DNA from 2 places in the Amycolatopsis sp. NPDC057786 genome. Region 2 is predicted to be linked to the other one. Evidence: riboswitches for the same ligand, from Rfam matches in the RefSeq annotation. Region 2 holds a riboswitch; the other holds the start of a gene.

Region 1 (4,363 bases), on a different contig from region 2:
CCCCGCTGAGACCGGTTGCCACTCCACCATCGCACCCTTATTGACGCCTTGACAATACCTCGGTGGAGTTCCGTGAAGGCCTCCTTGAGGGACCCAGAGTCCCTCAAGGAGGCCTTCACGGACCGGTCAGGCGAGTTCGGCGCGGACCGTGCGGGCGGCCGCGACGAGGTTCCGCAGGGCCGGTTCGACCTCGGCGTACCCGCGTGTCTTCAGGCCGCAGTCCGGGTTGACCCAGATCCGCTCGGCGGGCACGGCGCCGACGGCGGTTCGCAGGAGCCCGCAGACCTCGTCGACGCCGGGGACACGCGGCGAGTGAATGTCGTAGACGCCCGGCCCGACGCCGCGGCCGAAGCCCGCCGCGCCGAGGTCCGTGACGACCTCCATCTTCGACCGCGCGGCCTCGATGCTGGTGACGTCGGCGTCGAGCGCGTCGATCGCCTTGACCACGTCGCCGAATTCCGAGTAGCACATATGCGTGTGGATCTGCGTCGCGTCGTCGATCCCGGAGGTCGCGAGCCGGAACGACGAAACGGCCCACCCGTAGTACGCCTCGTGCGCCGCCGCGCGCAGCGGGAGCAGCTCCCGCAACGCCGGCTCATCCACCTGGATGACGCGGATGCCCGCCGCCTGCAGATCGTGCACCTCGTCGCGGATGGCCAGCGCCACCTGGCGGGCGGTCTCACCCAACGGCTGGTCGTCGCGGACGAAGGACCACGCCAGGATCGTGACCGGGCCGGTCAGCATGCCCTTCACGGGCTTGCCGGTCAGGCTTTGCGCGTAGCGCGCCCATTCGACGGTCATTGGTTCCGGACGCGAGACGTCGCCGTACAGGATCGGCGGCCGGACGCAGCGCGAACCGTAGGACTGCACCCAGCCGAAGTCGGTGGCCGCGAAGCCCGCCAGCCGCTCGGCGAAGTACTGCACCATGTCGTTGCGCTCGGGCTCGCCGTGCACCAGCACGTCCAGGCCGAGGTCTTCCTGCAGCCGGATGACGCGCTGGATCTCGGCCTTCATCGCGGCCTCGTAGCCCGCGTCGTCCAGCGAACCCGCCTTGCGCGCCGCCCGCGCTTTGCGGACCTCGGTGGTCTGCGGGAACGAACCGATCGTGGTGCTCGGCAACGGCGGCAGCTCCAGCGCGGCCTGCTGCGCCGCCGCGCGCCGGGCGTAGGGGGAGCGGACGGTGTCCTCCGGCCGCAGCGCCTCCAGCCGGGCGCGCACCCCGGAGTCGGCCAGATCGGCGGCCGCCGCGCGATCCGCGGCCGCGGCACGGGCGGCGGAGAGGTCGACCCCCTCTTCCTTCAGTGCGCGCCCGAGCAGGACGACCTCGTCGACCTTCTGCTTGGCGAAGGCGAGCCAGCCCTTGAGGCGTGGGTGGAGCCCGTCCTCCCGCTCGACGTCGTAGGGCACGTGCAGCAACGAGCAGGACGTCGACACACTGACCGACCTGGCGGTGCCGAGCAACGTCGCCGCCCGGCTGAGCGCGCGGGCCGGATCGGTGCGCCACACGTTGCGCCCGTCCACGACGCCAGCCAGTACCTCCTTGTCCCGCAAGGCGGGCTCGGCGGCGACAGCGTCCACAAAGGACTCATCGGTGACGAGGTCGACGGCGATCGCGTCGATCGGGGAACGGGCGAGCACGCCCAAGCCGCGACCGAGACCGCCGAAGTACCCGGCGACCAGGATCTTCGGTCGCGCGGTCTCCTTCGCGAGCCGGTGGTAGGCGCGGATGAGCGCGTTGAGTTCCCGCTCGGTGCGGTCCGCGGCGAAGGCGGGTTCGTCGAACTGGACCCATTCGACGCCTTCGTCGTGCAGACGCCTTAGCAGCTCGACGTAGCCGTCGAGAAGGTTGTCGAGCAGGTCCAGCGGGCGGAAGCCCTCCGGGGCGGTCTCGGACGGCTTCGCCAGCAGCAGGAACGTCACCGGGCCCACCAGCACGGGCCTGGTCTCGACGCCGACCGCGCGGGCTTCGCGGTACTCGTCGAGCGGTTTGGTGCCGGTGAGCGAGAACGTCGTGTCCGGGCCGAGTTCGGGGACGATGTAGTGGTAGTTCGTGTCGAACCACTTCGTCATCTCCATCGCCGGCGCGTCCTGCACCCCGCGTGCGGCGGCGAAGTACGTGTCGAGCGGCGAGAGACCGAGTGTCGTGAAGCGCTCTGGCAGCGCGCCGAACAGCTCGGCGGTGTCGAGCACCTGGTCGTAGTGGGAGAAGGTGTTGCAGGGGATGGAATCCAGCCCCGCGTCCTGGAGTTCGCGCCAGGTCCTGGTGCGCAGCGCGCGGCCGGTGCCGAGCAGTTCGGCCTCGTCGATCTTGCCCGCCCAGTAGCGTTCGACTGAACGCTTGAGTTCCCTGTCCGGTCCGATCCGGGGATAGCCCAGCACTGTCGTGCCGATTTCGGTCACAGCTCTCTCCTCGCGAGCTTGTCGGGCGAGCCCGGAGCGCGCAGGAGTGACCGCCGTTCGGTCGCGCCCATCCCACGAGGCCCGGACTCACGCACGCCGTCGGCGCGCGTACCACGGGCAGGTCTTCGGACTCGTGGGCGACTCGCTCGTTCCTACCGGCCGTCGCTTCCCGGGGCGCCATGTCCCAGTGCTTTACCGTGTCTCGCACGGTGACGGCTTTCGTTCCCACATACCGCTGCGGGGCAGTCCCGGATTCACACCGGGTTCCCTGTTACCTCGACCGGCCGGGAAGCCGGGCGAACCAGTAGCACTCCGGAGCGTACCGAGGGGCGCTAGTGGCCCGCTGGACATGTGACGAACCGGACGCCACGCGTGACCAGACGGACGACACGCGTGATCAGATGGACGACACGCGTGATTGAACGGCGAACTCGCGTGATCGGGGGCGTAACTCGGGTGATTGAGGGCGTAACTCGCGTGTCTGGAAACGGAACACGCCGGGCGGAGGCCGCCCGGCGTGTCGTCCGTCTGATCACGCGAGTTCGCCGCTCAATCACGTGAGTTACGTGTCTGAACACGCGAGTTACGTGTTCGAGCACGCGAGTTGCGTGTGGGGGGTCAGTCCCAGTCGAGGGCTCCGCCCGACTGGTACTCGATGACGCGGGTCTCGAAGAAGTTCTTCTCCTTCTTGAGGTCCATCGCCTCCGACATCCACGGGAACGGGTTCTCCGTCTCGCCGAAGATCGGCGCGAGACCGATCTGCTGCGCCCGCCGGTCGGTGATGAAGTGCATGTACTGCTCGATCAGCTCGGCCGAGAGCCCGAGCATGCCGCGCGGCATGGTGTCGCGGGCGTAGGCGACCTCGAGTTCGCACGCCTCGGTGAGCATGGTGCGGACCTCGGCCTGGAACTCCTCGGTCCACAGGTGCGGGTTCTCGATCTTGATCTGGTTGATGCAGTCGATGCCGAAGTTCAGGTGGATCGACTCGTCACGCAGGATGTACTGGTACTGCTCGGCGATACCGACCATCTTGTTCCGGCGGCCGAGCGAGAGGATCTGCGCGAAGCCGGTGTAGAACCACATGCCCTCGAAGATCACGTAGAAGGCGACGAGGTCGCGCAGGAAGGCCTGGTCGGCTTCCGGCGTGCCGGTCTCGAAGTCCGGGTTCTCCAGGTTCTGCGTGTACTTCAGCGCCCACGCGTCCTTGTCCGAGATGGACGGGACCTCGCGGTACATGTTGAACAGCTCGCCCTCGACCAGGCCGAGGCTCTCGCAGATGTACTGGAAGGTGTGCGTGTGCACGGCCTCCTCGAACGCCTGGCGCAGCAGGTACTGGCGGCATTCGGGGTTGGTGATCTGCCGGTACACCGCGAGCACGATGTTGTTGGCCACCAGGGATTCCGCGGTGGCGAAGAAACCGAGGTTGCGCTTGAGCATGGTGCGCTCGTCCTCGGTGAGGCCGTCGGGCGACTTCCACAGCGCGATGTCGGCCTGCATGGCGACCTCGGTCGGCATCCAGTGGTTGTTGCAGCCGGCGAGGTACTTCTCCCACGCCCAGGTGTACTTCATCGGCAGCAGCTGGTTGACGTCGGCGCGGGCGTTGATCATCCGCTTGTCGTCGACGTTGATCCGGGCGGCGCCGACTTCGATCTCACCGAGGCCGGTGGCGTCGGTGGCGGGGTCAAAGGTGGTCATAAAGGCTCCAAGAGGCGTCGTGAGTGGTAAGGACGGTTAGAACCGGCCTTACCACTCACGAGGATGTTTACTGGCAGGCTTCGCAGTCGGGGTCGTCGATCCGGCAGGCGGCGCCGTCGGTGGCGACGAAGTCGACGTCCGAGACCTTCGGCATCTCCTTCGGCTCCGGCTTGGCGGCCGGTGCCGGGGCGGTCACCGGGACGGCCGGGACCGCGGCGGAAGCCGACGGCGCGGGCGAAGCGGCGGGAGCCGGCGCCGGGGCGGCGGC
Region 2 (4,363 bases):
CTCGGCGGGGCCGGTCGGATCCAGCAGGCTGAAGCCGTCGTAGAGCAGGATGCCGATCTTCAAACCCGGGGTCTCGGCCTGGGCCGTGCCGGTGCCGAGGCCGAACGCCGCGGCCGCCGCGGCACCGGCCAACACTGTCCTGCGCGTGGTCTTCGCACTGTTCATACCGCGAATTCTGGGGCGGTCAGCGGACGATCGGGCGTGGCATGTCCGGCATCCTGCGAAGCTTGTCCCCGGACAGCCCGTACTGGTGGCGGAACGCCGAGCGCAGGGTTTCCGCCGAGGCGAACCCGCACTGCCTGGCGACCGCGGAGAGCGGCAACGCGGTGGACCGCACCAGCTGGGCCGCCGCTTCGGTCCGCGCCATCCGCACGGTCCTGGCCGGGGTGCTGCCCAGATGGGCGGTGAACAGGCGGGTGAGATGCCGGGTGGTGACCCCGGCACGCGCCGCCAGCGCCGGTGGGCTCAGGTCCTCCGTGAGATGCGCGGCGATGTATCCCAGCAGATCCAATACGACCCGGTTGCTCGGCGGCGGAGCGGCCAGGAACGTACTGATCTGCGCCTGGTCGGCCGGGCGGTGCAGATAGGTCACCAGTTCACGGGCGACCTCGCGGGCCAGTGTCGGACCGTGGTCGTCCTCGATCAGCGCGAGCGTGAGATCCAGCGCGCTGATCACCCCGGCCGAGGTGAAGACGTTGCCGTCACGGATGTAGAGCGGGGCGGGATCCACTGTCACGGCGGGAAAAGTCGCGGCGAGCAGCTCGCTGTAGCCCCAATGCGTGGTGACCCGCCGGTCGTCGAGCAACCCGGCGGCCGCCAGCACGAACGTTCCCGTGCACACCGAGGCGACCCGCCTGCTTCGCCCGGCCAGCCGCCGCACCTGCGTCAGCAGCCGCTCGTCCTTGGCGGCCGCCTCCGTTCCCGCGCCGCCGACCACGAGCATCGTGTCCATCCGCCCCGACACTTCGGCCAGCCGCCGGACACCGGCGAGCAGGATCCCCGACGAACTCCGCGTCGTCCGCCCTTGCACCGTGGCCAGTTCGACGGCGTAGGGCGGCGCCGCACCGTGTGAGTTCGCGATCTCCATCGCCCCGCTGGGACAGGCGACGTCGAGTATCTGCGCGTCGTCGAAGGCGACGATCACCACGCGGCGCACCGAATCCATTCCAGTCCCCACACGGAAAACCTACCCGCCGGAGTCAGGCGCCGGTCGGGTCAGCGCAGTGCCGTCAGGACGTAGTCGTCGCCGAACTGCCACACCGGAGCCACTTCCGCGAAGCCCGCCTCCCGGAGCAGCCTGGTGTGCTCCTGTGGGCTCAGCCGGTTGCCGTAGCCGGTCGAGATGCCGCGCAACTCCTCGGCCGTGAACCGCTCTCGCAGCGCGGGATCGGCGGCGACCGCGGCCCACCAGGCCTTCCATTCCTCGTTGGCGCCGACCCCGGCACGAGCCGCACGCCGGTCCTTGACCACCTCGGCGAGGGCGCGGATGCCGGGTTGTTCGTCGTAGAAGTGGTCGCCGTTGACCAGCGCTCCGCCCTCCCGCAGCGCTCCGGCGAGGTCACGGTAGACCTCGGCGAGCCGCTCGGGACGCAGCCAGTGCAACGCGGTCGTGGAGACCGCGGCGTCGACCGGCCCCCACGTCAGCCAGCCGCTCTCGGCGAGGTCGGCATGGAGGTACTCGACCTCCGCCTCCCGCGGCCGGGTGGCCCTGGCGAGGGCGAGCAGGAACGGGTCGTCGTCGACGCCGATGACCCGTGCGCGCGGCAGCCGCGCGGCGAGCCTCGTGGCCAGCGATCCCGGCCCGCAGCCGAGGTCCAGCACCAGCGGATCGGCGACGTCACGGCAGACGTGCTCGACGACATCGATCAGCACGGCGAAGCGTTCTTCGCGGTCGGCGATGTAGCGTTCCTGCTGGATGTCCCATCGGCGCACCCAGTCCGCCGCGAGCTTCTCGTCCACCGGCCTCCCCTTCGTGATCTTGATCCTGTGTAGCACACCCCTGGCATGGGTTACCGTGGGCGCCACAACGCAAGAAGGTGCCCGTCGGGGGAAGCCGGTGTGAATCCGGCGCTGACCCGCAACCGTGAACGACCTGGGAAGACGTCCCAGCGCCGTGAGCCGGACTGCCCGCCGGGTACCGCCAGCCCCAACTGTCGTGGAGTACGGAGCGGGGTCCCGTTCACGTGCGGCCGCGCGCCCGGGACAGTGCTCGATGTCCCGGAGGTTCCTATGACGCGTCATCCGCTCACCCGCCGGCGGCTGCTCGCCCTGGCCGCTCTCACGCCGCTGGCCGCGTGCGGGACCGCGCCCGCGGACACCGGCCGGCTGAGGGTCGCGTTCTCCGCGGGCGGCTCGAAGGAGACCCTGGACCCGTCCCAGGTCTCCCTTTTCGTCGACCAGGCGCGGGCCAAGGCGCTCTTCGACACGCTGGTCGCCTACAACGCCGACACCTCGTTGCGGCCGCGGCTGGCCGAGTCCTGGGAGAGCGACGATTCCGGCACACGCTGGCGAGTACGGCTGCGGCGGGCGGCCTTCCACGACGGCCGCCCGGTCACCGCGGACGACGTGCTCTACACCTTCCGGCGGATCGCCGATCCCGCATTGGCGTCCTCGTCACGCCAGTATTTCGCGAAGGTGGATTTCGGCCGCAGCAAAGCGGTGTCCCCCACCGAAATCGAGCTGACGCTGACCGCTCCCGACTTCGAATTCCCGTCGGGCTGGGGTGCTCCCGGCGCGGAGATCGTGCCTGCCGGGACGACCGACTTCACGGCGCCGGTCGGCTCCGGTCCGTTCCGTTTCGTCTCGTTCACCCCCGGCGGTCCGGCGGTGTTCCGCAAGAACGAGTCCCATTGGGACGGCGCGCCGGGTGTCGACGAGCTGGAATTCGTACCGGTCAACGAGGAAGCCGCCCGCGTCAACGCCCTGCTGTCCGGGCAGGTCGACTACGCCCACGATCTCGCGGCCGGTACCGCCGCCCGTTTGGCCGGTGACGGCCGCGTCTCGTTGCTCGAAGCCAAGGGAACGACGATGCAGGGCATGATGCTGCGGGTGACGCGGCCGCCGTTCGCCGACCCGAGGCTGGTGCGCGCCGTACTGTCCGGAGTGGACAGAGAGGCGCTGAACCGCGTCGCACTGGCCGGACGCGGTGAAATCGGCAACGACCTGTTCGGCAAAGGACTCCGCGGGTACGCCGCCGGTATCCCCCAGCGCGGACGCGAGGTGGACCTGGCCCGTTCGCTCGTCCGGGAGGCGGGCGCGGAGGGGCTGGCCTTCGCCGTCGAAACCAGCGACGTCGATCCGGGTTTCGCCACCGCGGCCACGTTGATTTCCCAGCAGTTGGGCGAAATCGGGCTGAAGGTCACCCCGAACACGCGCGCGTCGAGCACCTACTTCAGCGAGATCAAGACGAAGGGGGTCGCCGCGCTCACGCGCACGGCGACCCTGCCGGTGCCGACGTTCCTCAACCAGCGCTTCCGGACCGGCGGTTCGAACAACGTCAACGGTTTCGCGTCGCCGGAGTTCGACGCCCTCATGGACCGGGCCGCGGCCACCGCGGACGAGGGTGCCCGGCTGGCGCTGTTCGGTGACGCCCAGCGGATCGTGCACGAATCCGGCGGCCTGCTCGCCTGGGGGTTCAGCACCTGGACGATCGGCGTTGCGAAGCGGGTGACCGGTTTGGTGACCGCGCCGCCGAACACCTTCGACTGGGCGAGGTTCGACCGCGCCCGGCTCTCCTGACGTGCCGGGTTACGCCGCCCGGCGGCTGGGCTTCGCCGTTCTGCAGGCGATTTTCGTGCTGGTCGCGACGTTCGCCGTGACCGCGTTGCTTCCCGGCGACGCGGCGTCGGTCGTGCTCGGCGAGCAGGCCACCGACGAGCAGGTGGCGACCGTGCGCCACCGGCTCGGCCTCGACCAGCCGGTCCTCGACCGATTCGGGCACTGGTTTTCGGGGCTGCTCACCGGTGATCTCGGCCGGTCGCTCGTGACCGGCGCCCCGGTGACCGACGAGATCGCCCGCCGCTTCGCCGCGACCGCCCTGCTCGCCGGGGTGACCCTGCTCGTGCTCGTACCGCTCGCGCTGGGCATCGGGGTGACCTGCGGGCTGCGCGAAGGGTCGCGGATCGACCGGGTGCTCACCTCGGTCACGCTGTTCCTGCACGCGATCCCCGAGTTCGTCCTCGGTCTGCTGCTGGTCGCCGGATTCGCCGTCTACACGGGTTTGCTCCCGGCGACCGCGGCCGGAACCGAGCTGACCGCGCACCCCGAGGTGCTGGTGCTGCCGGTGATCGTGCTGGTCGCCCGACAGCTGTGCGACGTCGCCCGGCAACTCCGGATCGGGATCGCCGAGCAGACCAAGGGCCAG

The links. A riboswitch is a leader RNA that binds a small molecule or an ion and turns the genes downstream of it on or off. The one in region 2 is predicted to bind cobalamin.
Region 1: linked by a shared signal. The riboswitch ahead of metE (5-methyltetrahydropteroyltriglutamate--homocysteine S-methyltransferase) and the one ahead of ACFVM3_RS14075 (ABC transporter substrate-binding protein) in region 2 are both predicted to bind cobalamin.

What each region holds. Positions count from the first base shown of each region.
Region 1 is NZ_JBHVKW010000020.1:38,623-42,985, forward strand. It holds gene metE (5-methyltetrahydropteroyltriglutamate--homocysteine S-methyltransferase) at 127-2,400, opposite strand; cobalamin riboswitch at 2,499-2,721, opposite strand; gene ACFVM3_RS14365 (ribonucleotide-diphosphate reductase subunit beta) at 3,019-4,095, opposite strand; gene ACFVM3_RS14370 (ribonucleoside-diphosphate reductase subunit alpha) at 4,163-4,363, opposite strand, start outside.
Region 2 is NZ_JBHVKW010000019.1:74,216-78,578, reverse strand. It holds gene ACFVM3_RS14090 (DJ-1/PfpI family protein) at 1-165, opposite strand, end outside; gene ACFVM3_RS14085 (GlxA family transcriptional regulator) at 185-1,165, opposite strand; gene ACFVM3_RS14080 (class I SAM-dependent methyltransferase) at 1,216-1,959, opposite strand; cobalamin riboswitch at 1,996-2,150, shown strand; gene ACFVM3_RS14075 (ABC transporter substrate-binding protein) at 2,230-3,738, shown strand; gene ACFVM3_RS14070 (ABC transporter permease) at 3,740-4,363, shown strand, end outside.